One region of the Brachybacterium sp. P6-10-X1 genome, then DNA from elsewhere that is predicted to be linked to it. Evidence: predicted binding sites of a transcription regulator. Region 1 holds the regulator's gene; each other region holds the start of a gene.
What was found. Region 1 encodes LexA, which represses DNA repair genes until DNA is damaged. Its sites were predicted from a motif close to TCGAACANNTGTTCGA; they were not measured.
Positions count from the first base shown of each region.

Region 2: BH708_RS07180 (HNH endonuclease signature motif containing protein) is a predicted target of LexA. The motif match lies at 2,127-2,142, and genes of this name have one in related genera.
Region 3: BH708_RS04535 (HNH endonuclease signature motif containing protein) is a predicted target of LexA. The motif match lies at 2,038-2,053, and genes of this name have one in related genera.
Region 4: BH708_RS11340 (Rv2578c family radical SAM protein) is a predicted target of LexA. The motif match lies at 2,559-2,574, and genes of this name have one in related genera.

Region 1 covers NZ_CP017297.1:4,319,313-4,323,380, forward strand. Annotated here, with positions in the region: gene BH708_RS19225 (ATP-dependent DNA helicase) at 1-1,634, shown strand, start outside; gene lexA (transcriptional repressor LexA) at 1,683-2,378, opposite strand; gene BH708_RS19235 (peptidoglycan-binding protein LysM) at 2,548-2,943, shown strand; gene nrdR (transcriptional regulator NrdR) at 2,972-3,433, shown strand; gene BH708_RS19245 (ATP-binding domain-containing protein) at 3,599-4,068, opposite strand, start outside.
Region 2 covers NZ_CP017297.1:1,577,501-1,581,568, forward strand. Annotated here, with positions in the region: gene BH708_RS07170 (S-(hydroxymethyl)mycothiol dehydrogenase) at 95-1,192, shown strand; gene BH708_RS07175 (MBL fold metallo-hydrolase) at 1,192-1,812, shown strand; gene BH708_RS07180 (HNH endonuclease signature motif containing protein) at 2,195-3,787, shown strand; gene BH708_RS07185 (cytochrome c oxidase assembly protein) at 3,851-4,068, opposite strand, start outside.
Region 3 covers NZ_CP017297.1:998,744-1,002,811, forward strand. Annotated here, with positions in the region: gene BH708_RS04530 (hypothetical protein) at 1-267, opposite strand, end outside; gene BH708_RS04535 (HNH endonuclease signature motif containing protein) at 365-1,999, opposite strand; gene nagE (N-acetylglucosamine-specific PTS transporter subunit IIBC) at 2,299-4,068, opposite strand, start outside.
Region 4 covers NZ_CP017297.1:2,517,477-2,521,544, reverse strand. Annotated here, with positions in the region: gene BH708_RS11350 (hypothetical protein) at 507-1,463, opposite strand; gene BH708_RS11345 (OsmC family protein) at 1,965-2,480, opposite strand; gene BH708_RS11340 (Rv2578c family radical SAM protein) at 2,583-3,635, shown strand; tRNA gene BH708_RS11335 (tRNA-Ser) at 3,689-3,773, opposite strand; gene BH708_RS11330 (hypothetical protein) at 3,864-4,068, opposite strand, start outside.

The DNA.
Region 1 (4,068 bases):
TCGACGGCGGCTATCCCGTGGACATCGATCCCGGCGCGCTGTTCGCCGAGGCCTCGGCGGACCCCGGCCGCGGGGGCGGCGAACGCCTGGGCGATCAGGTGCGTCGCCTGCGGGAGTGGTCTGAGGAGACCGACAGCGGCGACCGCGACTCGCTCGAGGACCCGGTCTCCGACCGCGCCTGGAGGCAGGTCTCCGTCACCGGCTCCCAATGCCTGGGCGGCACCTGTCCGATGATCGAGTCCTGCTTCGCCGAGCGCAGTCGGGAGCTCGCCCGCGAGGTCGACATCGTGGTGACCAACCATGCCCTGCTGGCGATCGACTCCTTCGACCATCACGGCATCATCCCCGACCACGACGTCGTCGTCTTCGACGAGGCCCACGACCTCACCGGCCGCGTCACGGGAGCCGTGACCGAGGTCCTCAGCCCCGGCATGCTGCGGGGCGCGGTGCGCGAGCTGCGCGGGCTGGGGGTCGGGGCGACCGCTCTCGACGACGCCGCCGAGGAGCTGCGCGAGTCCCTCGAGCTCGCACCGGACGGCCGGGTGCTCGGCGACCTGCCCGACCGCCTGGCCGATGCCGTCCAGCAGCTGCGCATCCAGGCCCGCACCGCCCACTCCGACGCGAAGGACGCCGGCGACGACGGTTCCGCGGCCACGGCCGGGACCCGCAAGACGGTCCGGGCGAACCTGCAGGAGATCATCGACGTCTGCGAGCGGCTCGGTGCGCCGGGGGAGGACGACGTGGTCTCCGTCTCCCACTCCCAGGCCACCGGGCGCTCGAGCATCCAGGTGGCCCCGCTCAGCGTCGCCGCGGCGATGCGCGGGGCGATCCTGGAGGACCGCACCGCCGTGCTCACCTCGGCGACCCTCGCCCTCGGCGGCCGCTTCGACCCCGCTGCCGGGGATGTGGGCCTGGGCCGGGCCGGCCGCACCGAGGTGGACGAGTTGCCGCCCGGGGAGGACAGCGGGGCCTGGGCGGGCCTGGACGTGGGCAGCCCCTTCGCCTATCGGAGCCAGGGGATCCTCTACACCGCCCGGCACCTGCCGCAGCCCGGGCGGGAGGGGCCCTCACAGGCAATGCTCGATCACCTGACCGATCTCGTGGAGGCCTCCCGCGGGGGAGCGCTGTGCCTGTTCTCCTCGCGCCGCGGCGCGGAGCTGGCGGCCGAACACGTCCGTGCCCGCCTCGACCTCACGATCGAGGTGCAGGGGGAGGACTCGATGGCGAACCTGGTGCGAAACTTCCGCGAGGACGAGGACGCGTCCCTGTTCGGCACCCTCACGCTGTGGCAGGGGGTGGACGTCTCGGGGCGGTCGCTGCGTCTGGTCACCATCGACCGGATCCCGTTCCCGCGGCCCGACGACCCGCTGACCTCCGCCCGCCAGGAACGGATCGCCCGCCACGGCGGCAACGGCTTCATGGCGGTCTCCGCCCAGCATGCCGCGCTGCTGCTGGCCCAGGGGGCGGGGCGCCTGATCCGCTCGCGGGAGGACCGGGGCATGGTGGCCGTGCTGGATCCGCGCCTGGCCACCGCGCGCTACGGGGGCTTCCTGCGCGAGGCGATGCCGCCGCTGTGGCCGACGGCCGATCCCGAGGTCGCGCTCGGCGCTCTGCGCCGTCTCGCCGATTCCTGACCCCGCCGCCGCGGACCTGAGGGTCGGCGTCCGCGGGTCGGAGGGCGCTCAGACGGCGCGCAGCACCGCGACGACCTTGCCGAGGATCTCGGCGTGGTCGCCCAGGATCGGGGCGAAGGCGGGGTTGTGGGGCATGAGCCAGACGTGGTCGTCGCGCTGGACGAAGGTCTTCACGGTGGCTTCCCCGTCGATCATGGCGGCGACGATCTCGCCCTTCTCGGCCGAGCGCTGACTGCGCACCACCACCCAGTCGCCGTCGCAGATGGCGGCGTCGATCATGGAGTCGCCGACGACCTGCAGCAGGAAGAGGTTCCCGTCGCCGACCAGGCGCGAGGGGAGGCTGAAGACGTCCTCGACCTGCTCCTCGGCGGTGATCGGCACGCCAGCCGCGATCCGGCCGACCAGCGGCACCGTGACCGACTCGGGGGTGATGTCCGGGAGCGGCACGGCTGCGGGGGCGCCGTCGTCCTCGGGCATCACGACCTCCATCGCCCGCGGACGCTTCGGATCCCGGCGCAGGAAGCCCTTGCGCTCGAGCGCCTGGAGCTGATGGGACACCGAGGAGGACGAGGTCAGCCCGACGGCGTCGCCGATCTCGCGCATCGTGGGTGGGTACCCGCGAGCGGCGACGGCGTCGTTGATGGTCTCCAGGACGAGGCGCTGGCGACGGGTGAGCCCGGCCGTGGCGGGATCCGCCGGGGCGTCGCCGCGGGACCGGATCGGCTGGGGGGTGCTCGGCGTCATCGTGCGGCCTCCTGGCTTCGTCTGTCGGACCCTCGCGGTTCCGTTGTCCTGTCACCCAGCCTAGGGCGGCGCGCATCGGATGCCAAACAGGTGTTCGAGATTCCTCTTGCGTGTCGCGCCGCCTCCCGGCTACAGTCGCACAGAGATTCGATCGAACAGGAGTTCGGACATGGCTACGCAGACCGCGACGGTCCTTCCCTTCCCGCAGCATCACGACCAGCACGACGTCCAAGAATCTCGAGCGGACGTTCGACTCGAGCCCACGCGGCGGGGCCGCGCTCTGCTGACGCTGATCGCCTTCCTGCTCGGGCTCCTCGTCGCCGGCGCCCTGCTGCTGGTGTTCGACGTGTCCACCGCCCTGGCGGGCCCCGAGCCGGAACCGCCGACGACCATCACCGTCGAGGCCGGCGACACCCTGTGGGGCTACGCCGAGCAGTACGCACCGGCGCAGATGAGCGAGAGGGAGTACATCGCCGAGGTGCGCACCCTGAACCAGTTGCCCACCGGTCGCGTCACCGCCGGTCAGCAGATCGAGCTGCCGGCCGCGGGGTCCCTCACCCCCTGAGCCTCCGGCGTGCCGCTATCCTGACCGGATGCACTGTCCGTTCTGCCGCCATCCTGACTCCCGGGTCGTGGATTCGCGCACGTCCGATGATGGCGCGACCATCCGACGCCGTCGTCAGTGCCCGAACTGCTCGCGGCGCTTCTCGACCTCCGAGACGGCCTCGCTGTCCGTGCTCAAGCGCTCCGGGGTCAGCGAGCCGTTCAGCCGGGCGAAGGTGATCTCCGGGGTGCGCAAGGCCTGCCAGGGTCGCCCGGTCAGCGACGACCAGCTGGCGATGCTCGCCCAGCGGGTCGAGGAGACCATCCGCTCCAGCGGCCAGGCGGAGATCGATGCGCACCAGGTCGGTCTGTCGATCCTGCAGCCGCTGCAGGAGCTCGATCTGGTCGCCTACCTCCGGTTCGCGAGCGTCTACCAGGACTTCGACTCGCTCGAGGACTTCGAGAGCGAGATCGCCCGGCTTCGCGCCGAGGCGGCCTCCGCACCGGCCTGAGGACGGCCGCCGGGACGATCCCGGCATAGCGTGCGGGTTTCGGGAATTCTGCCCCGATCGGTTCGAAGCATCCGCCGGCTGTGCATAAGATGTCCCTCGTGCACTCTCGCAGTGCACGACCGATCGGCGGTCGCGGAGGGGAAGCCGCGGCCGCCGATCCCCGTCTCAGGCCGGGCCGATCCCCTCCGGCAGATCCCGCGCGTGGACCACGCCGAGGTGCCGCGTCGCCCGGGTCATCGCGACGTACAGATCGCCGGCGCCGTGGGCGTCGATCAGCTCGGCCGGCTCCAGGATGATCACCCCGTCGAACTCCAGCCCTTTCGCGTCCTGCGCGGTCATCACGGCGATCTCGTCGTCCACGCCGGCGGAGCCCGCACCCGCCCGGGGCAGGTCCGGATGATCGCGCAGCCGCGCGAGCACGGCGTCCACGCGCTCGGTCACCGTGATCACGGCCAGACGGCCCGTGCCGGCGGCGTGCGCGGCGGCCACTGATGCGGCCGTGCGGTCGACGAGCCCGGTCTCCTCGTCGCGCTCGATCAACGGGTCCCGATCACCCTCGCGCACCGAGCTCACCTCGGTGACCGGCAGCTGATGGGCCTTGGCCATGGCCACGGCCCGGTCCATGATGCGGCTCG
Region 2 (4,068 bases), 1.6 Mb from region 1:
GCCGCGCGCACCGCAGCGGCCCGACGTACGACCAGCACCGACCGTCTAGGCTGGTGGGCAACACCTCCACCATCCACGAAAGTCAGGTGCACCCATGTCCTGGACCGTGAAGGGCGTCGTCGCCCGTGCCGAGAAGCAGCCCGCCGAACTGGTCGACATCGTCGTGCCGGACCCGGGGCCGAACGATGTCGTCGTCGACATCGAGGCCACCGGCGTCTGCCACACCGATCTCGCCTACCGCGACGGCGGCATCAACGACGAGTTCCCCTTCCTGCTGGGTCACGAATCCGCCGGTCGCGTCTCGGTGATCGGCGAGGACGTCACCCACGTGGAGGTCGGCGACTACGTCGTGCTGAACTGGCGCGCCGTGTGCGGCCAGTGCCGCGCTTGCAAGAAGGGCGTGACGCAGTACTGCTTCGACACCCACAACGCCTCGAAGCCCATGATGCTGGTCGACGGCACCGAGCTGACGGCTGCGCTCGGCATCGGCTCCTTCGCCGAGAAGACCCTGGTCCACGAGGGACAGTGCACGAAGGTCTCCCCCGATGCCCCGGCCGAGGTCGCCGGGCTCCTGGGCTGCGGTGTCATGGCCGGCATCGGCGCGGCGATCAACACCGGCGCCGTCCGGCGCGGCGAATCGATCGCGGTGATCGGACTGGGTGGCGTCGGCTGCGCGGCGATCGCCGGCGCGGAGCTCGCCGGCGCCACCACGATCATCGGTCTCGACGTCGACGAGAAGAAGCTCGCCGCCGCGGACGAGCTGGGGGCCACCCACACCCTGGCCACCGAGGGTCTCTCCCCGCAGCAGGTCGCCGAGAAGATCCAGGAGCTCACCGGCGGTTTCGGGGCCGACGTCGTCGTCGATGCGGTCGGCATCCCGCAGACCTACGAGACGGCCTTCTACGCACGTGATCTCGCCGGTCGCGTGGTGCTGGTCGGCGTCCCCCGCCCGGACGTCGAGATCACTCTGCCGATGCTGGACGTGTTCGGCCGCGGCGGCGCCCTGAAGTCCTCCTGGTACGGCGACTGCCTGCCCGAGCGGGACTTCCCGTATCTCACGGACCTGTTCCTGCAGGGCCGGTTGCCCCTGGGCCGCTTCGTCACCGGGCGCACCGATCTGCCCGGGGTCGACGCGGCATTGGACTCCCTGCACGACGGCGCGAACCTGCGCACCGTGGCGGTGGTCTCCTGATGACTCTCCGACTCGACCATGCCATCACCTCCGGCACCTTCAGCCTCGACGGGGAGACCCACGAGGTCGAGAACAACGTGTGGGTGCTCGGCGATGACGAGCAGTGCCTCGTCCTCGACGCCCCGCACGACGTCGCGACCGTTCGTGACCTGGTGGGCGGGCGCGAGTGCGTCGGCATCCTGCTGACCCACGCGCACGACGACCACGTGCGGATGGCCCCGGAGCTCTCCGAGGCTCTCGAGGCGCCGATCCTGCTGAACCCGGCCGACCGCGAGGTCTGGCAGCTCACCCACGGCGACCTCCCCTGGGACGGCGACGTCACTGACGGTGACATGTTCTCCCTGGGCGGCGTGGACCTCGAAGCCTTGCACACCCCGGGCCACTCCCCCGGCTCGACCTGCTATTACGTCGAGGAGCTCGGGGCGGTGTTCGTCGGGGACACCCTGTTCCAGGGCGGGCCCGGCGCCACCGGGCGCTCGTTCTCCTCGCGGGAGACGATCGAGCAGTCGATCCGGGAGCGCCTGTTCGCGCTGCCGGAGGACACGGTGGTGCACACGGGGCACGGCCCGGACACCACCATCGGTGCCGAGAAGGAGGCCGCTCACGGCGACTGGCTGTGAGGGTCCCTGGCGCTCGGTCCTGCTGAGCTCTCCCTGCTGCTGACGGCGGCGGTCGCAATCCTGCGGCCGCCGCCGTTCGTGTGGGCGGGCCCGCGAGGGCGGACACCTGGCGCTCGCGCGGCGCACCTGACACCCGGCACCCGGCACCCGGCACCCGGCACCCGGCACCCGGCACCCGGCACCCGGCACCCGGCACCCGGCACCCGGCACCCGGCACCGTAAATCATCTCCCTGTTCGAGACTGAATCGTCGCAGGCCACCTCCGGTTCAAGGTTGTCCACACCCCTTCGTTCGTCACACCCTCCTCTGTAGAATAGGTCACACATTCGATGATCCGGCGGGAGCAGAGTTCCCGCCGCAGAGCGCGAGGAGGCGAGAGGCGATGGGCGAGTTCGACGACAGCGCGGCACCGTTCCTGCTCGCACCTCCCAGCCCCGAGGCGGCCGCAGCGACGAGGCAGGCTTCGGCCCGGACACGGCGTCGCGGCGCGATCTCTCGCGACGCCGTTCGGCGGGCCGGGCTCACGAGCTCCCCGCGGATCGGGCAGAAGCTGGCCGAGCTGTGGGACAGCGGTCGGCAGGACTCCCGCCGCCTCGCCGTGCGGTACCGCGTCGTCATCGAGGCCTCGCAGGATCCGCTGGGTCCCGAGCTCGACAAGGACGCCGCGGCCATGGAGGAACTGCACGTCTCCCTCGCCCTGCGCTGCACGAGGGTGCAGGCGGCCCGCACGATCCGCGAGTCCCATCGCATCGGTGCCCTGCTCCCCCTCTGCCTCGAGCGGTTGGCCGAGGGCGACTTCCCGGCCGCGTGGTTCTCGACGCTGATCGAGCGCACAGGCGACCTCGAGGACGATGCCGTGCGCGGGGTGGATGTTGCGCTCGCGCACGCGGACCTCGCCGTGAGCCCCGAAGCCTTCTCCCGCCGCCTCGGCCACCTGATCACGGCCGCGACCGCGCACAGCGAGCTTCCCGAGCACGCGACGCCCGAGGCTCGTCGCCGCGTGGTCCTGGATCCGCCCCGGCCCGACGGCACCGGTTGCCTGCGCATCATCGGCCCGATCCCCGAAGTGCTGGATCTCAGTCGCCGTCTCGACCAGGCCGCTCATGCCGTGAAGAACGCCCAGCTGGCCGCGCTCGAGGACGGCGCATCGATCCCCTCTGATCCCGACGGCATGATCGAGAGCACCGGCCAGGTGCCGAGCCTCACCGCCACCCGGTACTCGGTCCTGTTGGGTGCGTGGCTCGACACCGACGGGATCGAGGTGCCGGCCGCCCGGTTCCGCATGACGGTGACGGTGCCGTTCCTGACGCTGCTCGGGGAATCCGATGCGCCCGGCACGCTCGACGGCACCACCCCGATCCCCGCGGACATGGCACGCGACCTGGCCGGCCGCGAGGACACCTGGTACCGGGTCCTGACCGACCCGACCACGGGCCGCTTCCTGCCCCTGGCCGCAGATCGCTACCGCCCGACGGCCGAGCAGCTGGAGTATCTCCGGTTGCGTCACCCCACCTGCGCGGTCCCCGGGTGCAACCGGCCCACTTCGTGGCTGGCCGAGGCGGATCACATCGAGGAGTTCGACCACGAGGACCCCGCCTCCGGCGGACGGACCGACGTGGCCAACCTGCACGAGCTCTGCCGCGAGCACCACCGGTTGAAGACTCTCGGTCTGCTGAATCCGGTCCGTGACGACCTCACCGGGAAGACCTGGTGGGATGTCTCCGGCATGCTCATGACGATGCAGGAGGACGGCCGTGACCTCGCCACCGAGCAGGTCGTGGCCGAGATGACCGCTGCCTGGGAGCAGTTCGAGGCCTCGCGGGCGATGCGCGCAGAGAGCACGCGACGACGGCGTGAGGTCCAGGAACGAGGACTGTCCCCGGGGGACGTGGTCACCGGGCCGGACGGGGAGAACGGATGGTGGGTCGGCCGCGACGGAGACCTGCACCCGCCCGGGCCGCCCCCGCCTTTCTGAGCCATTCCCGCAGCCCGGTCGACCGGGTTGCGGGGCCCGGCTCCACGCCGACTGCCGCACAGATCACGCGGGAGGCTCGGACACATCCTTCGTACGCTGGTCACGGAGCTGCGGCACGTCCTGTCCCGCCTCGCCCCGAGGCGCACCCGTCCTGGCGGTCGCCGGGCTCGGTGCTCCCGGCCCCGCTGCCTCAGGATCCGACATCGCACCAGGATCGGGTGCCCCGGACTCGCGGCCCGCAGTCCCCGGTGCGGCCTCCCCCAGACCTTCCGAGCCGTCGG
Region 3 (4,068 bases), 1.1 Mb from region 1:
GACCGTGCGCGGGACGACCTCGGTGAGCAGCGCGGTCGCCAGCTCCTCGGTCCACAGGCCGATCTCGGGACTGCCCTGCTGCTCCGCTTTCAGCCGCAGCAACGTCTCGAGCGTGCGCACCTCATCGGCGGCGGGGGCGTCCTCGTCGTCGGTCAGTCGCCAGGTGCCGTACTCGGACAGCACCTCCTCCCGTTCCCGCTGCCACTGCTCCTGCGTGGCCGGGTCCGGTTCGTGGGAGGAACGCTCCCGGGGCGAGTTCTCCGACATCCCTCCAGCATGACGGTGCAGGACGGATCCGGCCACCTACCGAGGCGAAGTTTCCCTGGTGGCGTACACACCGGGGACACCATGGGACGCAGATCGCTCAGAAGGGCGGGGCAGGGAACCGTGCCGTCCCGACGAGCGCGCCACGGTCCGCGCCGTCGGCGGACGCTCCCGGCTCGGGCGGATCCGAGACATCGGGCGCATCCCGGACGTCGGCCGGGTCCGGGTCCCCGAGCAGTCGGAGACCCCGGAGGCGGAGGTCGTCCCCCATGCGCATGTCCTCGTAGAACTCCCAGGAGCTCTGGAGGGCCGCGGCGAGTTCCGGGGTCAGCAGATCCCGGTTCTGGTCGGAGGTGATGATGGCGCGACCGCCGATGTGCCACGTGGTGGTGCCGTCCGGCCCTCGGACCGGATCGAGAAGTCCTCGGGTCTTCATGTCGTGGTGCGTCCAGCACAATCGGTGAAGATTCTCGAGGGCGGTCTGTCCACCCCTCTCGGGGTTTCGGTGATCGTATTCCTCGATATGATCCGCTTCGCCGACCGTGCACACATTGTTGGTGCATCCGGGAAAGGCGCAGACCGGATCGAGCAGACGGAGGTGCTCGGCCATCGCGGTGGTGGGCGAGTACGTCGCCGGCGGCAGCGGGAGGTAGGCGCCGTCGGAGGGGTCGGTGAGGATCCGATACCAGGTGGGTTCATCGGCTGCGAGATGGCGAGCCATCCGGGCGGGCAGCGGGATGGTGCCGTCGATGGTGCCGGGGGCGTCGGACTCCCCCAGCAGTGTCATGGCCGGGACGATCACCTGCAGGCGGAAGCGGCTCCGGGGCACCTGAACACCCGGGGTCTCGAGCACGGTGCGCGTGAGGATCGCGTAGCGCAGGGCGGCCAGCGGCATACGGCACTCCGTACGGCCGACGTCGCCGTCGATGTCGAACGGTGCCGGGCGCCCTTCCGTCACGGCGCGACGCTGCTCGCCCTGGACGGCACGCGCCGCGAGGTCGAGACGGCGCGAGAGGTCGAGGATCTCAGGGATCGGTCCGGTCACGTGCAGGCAGGCGGTACCGTCGTGATCAGGGTTGATCTCGAGGGAGACGTCCCGCTGCTCGGTCGGGGTCTCACGGACCGCCGCCATCCCGAACCAGGCGATGAGCGTGCCCAACTCCCGCGAGAACCGGTCCGCAGCGATGTTCTCGAGGTCCCACTCGGCGACCCGGACGTCGACCTGCCGGCACTGGTCGGAGGTGAGTCGACGAGTCCGGCGCAGCAGCTGCTCGAACCACGTGACCGGAAGGTGTCCGGCTTCGAGACGGGCGAGCGTACGCGGCAGGCCGACGACGGCGGTGGCGGCATCGCTCAGCTGCGTGCGGGCCTGATCCAGCGTGACCCGGCGTGCGTCGGCGACGAGGATCGCGTTCATGTCGCCCTCTTCGCTGGTGTCGTCCCAGAGCATCGCGAGCTTCCGCAGGCGCCCGGCATAGGCGAGGGCTTCCTCGTGGTGCGTGGCGAACAGCGCCCGGGCGAGCTGCTCCTCGACGCACCCTGGCTCGACGTGCGAGCGGGCGGCGAAGGAGTCCGGACCCAGCGGGGTGCGGGCGCGGACCGGCGTCCGCGGGGGCTCGGCCGCGCTGATCGACGGCGACTCGGCGGAGGAGTGCGAGGCGTCGGTCGCAGGTGACCCGGCGGGGTGCGTCGAGTCGACAGAGGCGGCTGCAGATGATGACCTGTTCACCGTCATCACACCGTCCTCTCTCGCCCGATTCCCTCCCCCTAGTTTAGAACTTTCGTTCGAGGCGTGCCAGCCTTTTCGCAGACCCGTCCTAAATTGTGGATGAACACCCCTTGTGGAGGAAGATTCGCGCTGGCGTGGCACATGTTGGCCCCGCCCCGCAGCACCGCCCTCGTCCCCGCAGCACCGCCCGGCCCCGCCCCCGCTCCTCGGCCCCGACGCACGACGGCGGCCCGGAGCCGAGGTCTCCCCCGCCGCCGGGCCGCCGCTCAGCTCACTGCGACCGGATTCCACGGCCGCGTGTCCGCTCAGATCAGCTCGATCCGAGCCTCCTTGTCGTTGAGCACGATCACCGGGGTGACCGTCGAATACCCCGCGACGCGGATCGCCGAGAGGTCGGCGCGCAGCAGCGGCGTGCCGGCGCTGACGTGCTCCCCGGTCTCCACGAGGGTCGTGAAGCCCTCGCCCTGCATCTTCACGGTGTCGAGGCCGACGTGGACGAGCACCTCGGTGCCGTCATCGAGCGTGAGCGCCACCGCGTGGCCGGTCGGGAACACGTGGGTGACGGTCCCGGCGGCGGGAGCGACGACCTCGCCCGAGGTCGGCTCGATCGCGACGCCCGGGCCCATGATGCCGCCGGCGAAGGTCGGATCGGGCACCTCCGACAGCGGCACGACGGCGCCGGGCACGGGCTGACGCAGGCGGACCAGGGAGCTCGCGCGCACCGCGGTGGCGGTGGCAGCGGCCGCGCCGGAGCTCGCCGCCGCGACATCCTCGTCGGCGACCGGTTCGGCCTTCCCGGTGATGATGCCCTCCATGGCGTCCTTCACGAATTGGACGCTGGTGCCGTAGATGACCTGGACGGACTGCCCGCCCGGCTTCATGGTGCCGGCGGCTCCGGCGCGCTTGAGAGCGGCCTCGTCGACGGCCGTGGTGTCGGCGACCTCCATGCGCAGGCGGGTCGCGCAGTTCTCGAGGTCGACGATGTTCTCCCGGCCGCCGAGGGCGGCGAGGAAGGCGGTGGCGGTCACGAGGTACTTGTCCGCGCCGGGGGCGAGGGCGTCGTCCTCGTCCACGAGGTCCTCGTCATCCTCCCGGCCGGGGGTCTTCAGGTCGAAGCGGCGGATGATGAAGCGGAAGACCACGAAGTAGACGACGAACCAGAACACGCCCATCAGCGGGATCGCCCAGGGGTTCTGCGCCATGGGGTTCACCCAGCCCAGCACCAGGTCGATGAAGCCGCCGGAGAAGCCGAAGCCCATCCGCACCGGCAGGGCGGCGCTGACGCCCATGGAGATGCCCGTGAAGAGGGCGTGGACCACGTACAGGCCGGGAGCCAGGAACATGAAGGAGAACTCCAGCGGCTCGGTGACGCCCACGAAGAACGAGGCGATGGCGCTGGAGAGCAGCACGCCGGCGGCGACCTTGCGCCGAGTCGTCTTCGCCGTCACGTACATCGCGAGCGCCGCCCCGGGCAGGCCGAGCATCATGATGGGGAAGAAGCCGGTCATGTACTGGCCGGTGACGCCGTAGGTGCCGGTGTTGTTCAGGAAGTTGCCGAGATCGTTGATGCCGGCGACGTCGTACCAGAACACGGAGTTCAGGGCGTGGTGCAGACCCAGCGGGATCAGCAGGCGGTTGAAGAATCCGTAGATGCCCACGCCGACGGGACCGAGGGTGAGGATGAATTCTCCGAAGCCGACCAGGCCCGAGTACACCAGGGGCCAGACGAAGAACAGCACGAGGGCGACGCCCAGGGAGATCCCGGCGGTGATGATCGCGACGGAGCGCTTGCCGGAGAAGAAGGAGAGCGCGTCCGGCAGCTTCGTGTCCTTGAAGTGGTCGTAGACCCAGGCGCCGATGAGGCCGCAGATGATGCCGACGAACACGTTCTCGAGATTGTCGAAGGCGGGGTTGACCGCGTCCTCCTCGATGCCCTGGAAGAGCGCGACGTTCTCGGGCTTCAGCAGCGTCGTCACCATGAGCCAGGAGACGAGGCCCGCGAGCGCGGAGGTGCCGTCGGACTTCTTGGCCATGCCGATGGAGATGCCGATCGCGAACAGCAGCGGCAGATTGTC
Region 4 (4,068 bases), 1.8 Mb from region 1:
CCGAGGGCCCGACCGCTTCGGGCGCCTCAGGACGATACCGACAGCGACGCGCGATGGTGTGCTCCCGTTCCACTGATACGGCCCGAGTCTGACGCGGATCGGTGGAATGGGTCGGCGCGTCGCGCCCTGGGGGCGTGGTGGTCAGGGGGGTGTGGTGCTGCGGGTGCGCCGGGTGGCGCCGGCAGCGACGCGCGATGGTGTGCTCCCGTTCCACTGATACGGCCCGAGTCTGACGCGGATCGGTGGAACGAGTCGGCGCGTCGGGCCCTGGGCGCGTCGTGCCCTGGGGGCGCGGTGGTCTGGGGTGTGTGGTGCGCCGGGTGCTGCGGGTGCGATGCTGCTCGGGGCGCGATGCCCGAGGTTGCGCCACGAGGTCTGCCTCGCCCGAGGTTGCGCCACGAGGTCTGCCTCGCCCGAGGTTGCGCCACGAGGTCTGCCTCGCCCGAGGTTGCGCCACGAGGTCTGCCTCGCCCGAGGCTGCGTCAGCAGGTCGGAGGCGACCGAAGTCAGGCCACGAGGTCGGCGTCGGCTTCCCAGGTGTTGCAGACGCTGAGGTCGCCGCCGGAGGTGAGGCCGGCCTGGATCCAGTGCACGCGGGAGGCGGGGTCCAGGCCGTTGTCCTTCCAGCTCGCCTCGTCCGTGAGCCAGGTGCGCACGGCCTTCGTGGGCTCCGCCGCAGAGGGCACCTGCATCGAGGCGGCCGACCCCAGGCACAGCTTCTGCAGCGTGTAGCGCCGCGTTGCCTCCTGGTACGCCTCGGAGTCCTGGCCCTCTGCCTCCTGCTCCTCGATCTTGTTGAGCATGGAGACGTAGTAGATGCCTACCGAGCTGTTCCAGTTCACGGTCGAGATCTCGGCGACCGACAGGTCCCAGAGGTATGCGCCGGGGACGTTCTCGGCGTCGGCGATCTCGGCGCCGATGCCGCTGCCGGCCGGCCAGTAGAGCGTCGAGTCGAGATTGCACATCCGGGCGGAGTCCGGATCGAAGCTCTCCGGGTCGCAGCTCGCGCTGCTCGGGACCTCCGGCGGCGTGTAGACCGCGATGGACGGGGAGGTCCAGGGCAGGCCGCGATCCGAGCTGGCGGTGGACCAGACCGAGTTCAGACAGGCGCCCCCGGCGTCGAGGACGGCCTGGATCTCCTCGGGGCTCTGCGTCGATGCCGGGGTGGCGGGCAGCTCGCAGCTGCCGACGGTGGGCAGGCTCCCACGGGTCAGCGGGTTGTCGGCGAGGATCTCGTGGATCTCCTCGGGACTGCCGGGCACCTCGTCGTAGGGGACGACGACCTCGAAGCTGGGGGTCTCCTCGGCCGGGGTCGGCTCGTCGGCGGTCGGGTCCTCGGACCCGCTCGGTTCCTCGCTGGTCGTCGGGTCCTGGCTGGTCGCGACGGGCGGGGAGTCGTCGCTGTTCCGGGTGAGGATCAAAGCGGTGAGTCCGCCGCCGACGGCGATCACGAGCACCGCCACGCAGCCCAGGGCCACGGCGATCAGCGCCCAGGGCCGAGCCCTCGAGGGGCCGGGCCCTGCGGGGCCAGGACCGGCAGGACCGGGGCCGCCTGGGCCACCCGGGCCGCCCGGGCCGCCCAGGCCGTGGCCTGCGGGGCCGGGCCCGACGGGACCTCCGGGGCCAGGTCCGACGGGACCTCCAGGGCCGGGCCCGACGGGCCCGCCGGGGTGCGGACCGCCGGGACCGGTGCCGCCGGGCCCGCCGTATCGTTCGTTCCCGTCCGGTGCGCCCTGGGCCGGGGGGCTGGCGGGCGCGGCGGGACGACCCGGCCCGCCGAAGCGTCCGCCGGGGGAGTTCGGGTCTCCCGGGCCCGACGGGCCGCCCCAGCTCCCGCGCCCGTTTCCGCCGCCCGTCGACCCTGCTTCCGACATCAGTTCCCCCTGAAGATCCGTTCCCGTCCGTTCAGGATATCCGGGCGGGATCGGACCAGGAGGAGTTCCGGCAGGGCGGGACGGATCGGATCAGCCGCGTGGGGCCACCACCAGCTCGACGTCCGACGCTCCCTGGCCGGTCAGGATCTTGGAGACCGGGCACCGGGCGTGCGCGGCCTCGGCCAGTTCGCGAACCTCCTCCGGTGCCATCTCCTCGACCGAGACCACGGCGCGCGGTGTGAACCGGAAACCGCCGACCGGATCGCGGTGCATCTCGACCTCGACGCTGACCCGGCTCTCGTGCGCCAGACCCCGCTCGGACAGGACCACGCGCAGCGTCTCGCCGAGACAGGTGCTCCAGGCCATGGCCAGGAACTGCTCGGGATTGAAGCCCTGTGCCGGGGACGACGGGCTCCCGGTGGGCAGGACGACCTCCGGCTCGGCAGCGGCACCATCGCGCCGCTGTCCGACGTCCAGCGAGGCGGGGCCCTCGTGGGCGCGCACCTGCCCGGAGGTGCCCCGGGAGTTGTCGACGCGGGCGGTGTAGAGCGGACGGGGCCGGGACTCAGGGTCCGAGGGGGACGAGGGATCGGCAGAGGTCATCATCGCCCCAGGCTAGATGCGTCGCCGGATTCGGGGCGGCCGACGGGCCCGTCGGAGGAGCATCTCCCCCTTGACATAGTGTCGAACGTACGTTCGAATACAGGCATGCGTTGGAGCGGGCAGACGGTCGGAGCGGGGCAGCGCGAGCAGGCTCTGCTGGGTATGTCCGGGCTCGTGCGCAGCGTGCGCACGCCGGAGTTCCAGGGCGTCACCTTCCACGAGGTGACGGCGAAGTCGGCGTTGAATCGCGTGCCGGCCTCGAGCTCGATGCCGTTCGAGTGGAGCGTGAATCCCTATCGAGGGTGCTCCCACGCCTGCGTCTACTGTTTCGCGCGCAGCACGCACAAGTACCTGGATCTCGACGCAGGCGCCGACTTCGACCAGCAGGTCATCGTGAAGGTCAATGTCGCCGAGGTGCTGCGCGCCGAGCTCGCGAAGCGCTCCTGGAATCGTGACCTCGTCGCGCTCGGCACCAACACCGATCCCTATCAGCGCGCCGAAGGGCGCTACGGCCTGATGCCCGGGATCATCTCCGCCCTCGCCGACAGCGGCACGCCGATCTCGATCCTCACCAAGGGCACCCTGCTGCGACGTGACCTCCCGCTGCTGGAGAAGGCCGCGGAACGGGTTCCGGTGGACCTCTCGATGTCCATCGCCGTGTTCGACGACGAGCTGCAGAGAGCCGTCGAACCCGGCACCCCGACCACCGCCGCCCGCCTGGCGACCGTCCGGGCCGCGGCCGATGCCGGATTCCGCGTGACGGTCTTCCTCATGCCGATCATGCCCTGGCTGACGGACTCCGACGCCCAGCTCGACGACGCCCTCGCCCGGATCGCCGAGGCCGGCGCCTCACGTGTCGTCCACGGCGCCCTGCATCTGCGGCCCGGGGCGAAGGAGTGGTTCCTCGAGTGGATCTCGCGGGAGCATCCCGAGCTCGCGACCGGCTATGGCCGTTTCTACGGTCGGGAGTCCTATGCGCCGGCGAGCTATCGCAAGAACCTGTCCCGGCGGTTGCGGCCGTTGCTGCAACGGCACGGCCTGGCCGCCCACGAAGACGAGGATCAGCCCGAGCAGCGGCGTGCGGCCGCCGGCAGGGCAGTCGGGGCGCGGTCCGCCCCGGCGGCTCTCGACCTGGTCCCGCAGCCCGCTCTGTTCTGAGGTGAGCAGATACGAAAACGCCCCTCACCTGCAGGTGAGGGGCATTTTTTCGGCGGAGGATGGGGGATTCGAACCCCCGAGGGCGTGAACCCAACACGCGTTCCAGGCGTGCGCCATAGGCCGCTAGGCGAATCCTCCAGCGCTCGTGAGAGCAGGCATCAGCGTACCCGACGCTCCGGAGTGGTGCGAACCGAGCGGGTGCAGGTCACACTCACTCTCCCCGCGGCTTCAGCTCCTCGAGCTCTCTCCGTCGACGAGGCGCTCCGCGCTCCCCGAGTGTTCGGTCGCGCTCCGCACGTCGTTCGATGCGTGGAACCGCCACCGGGCCCAGAAATCCTCCGCGAGCTGGGGTGGTGGCACGGCCTGCGCGAACAGCCCGGAGATCTCGTGCTCGTCGTCCTGGAGCTCCGCCTCGAACTCGTCGGGCAGCGGG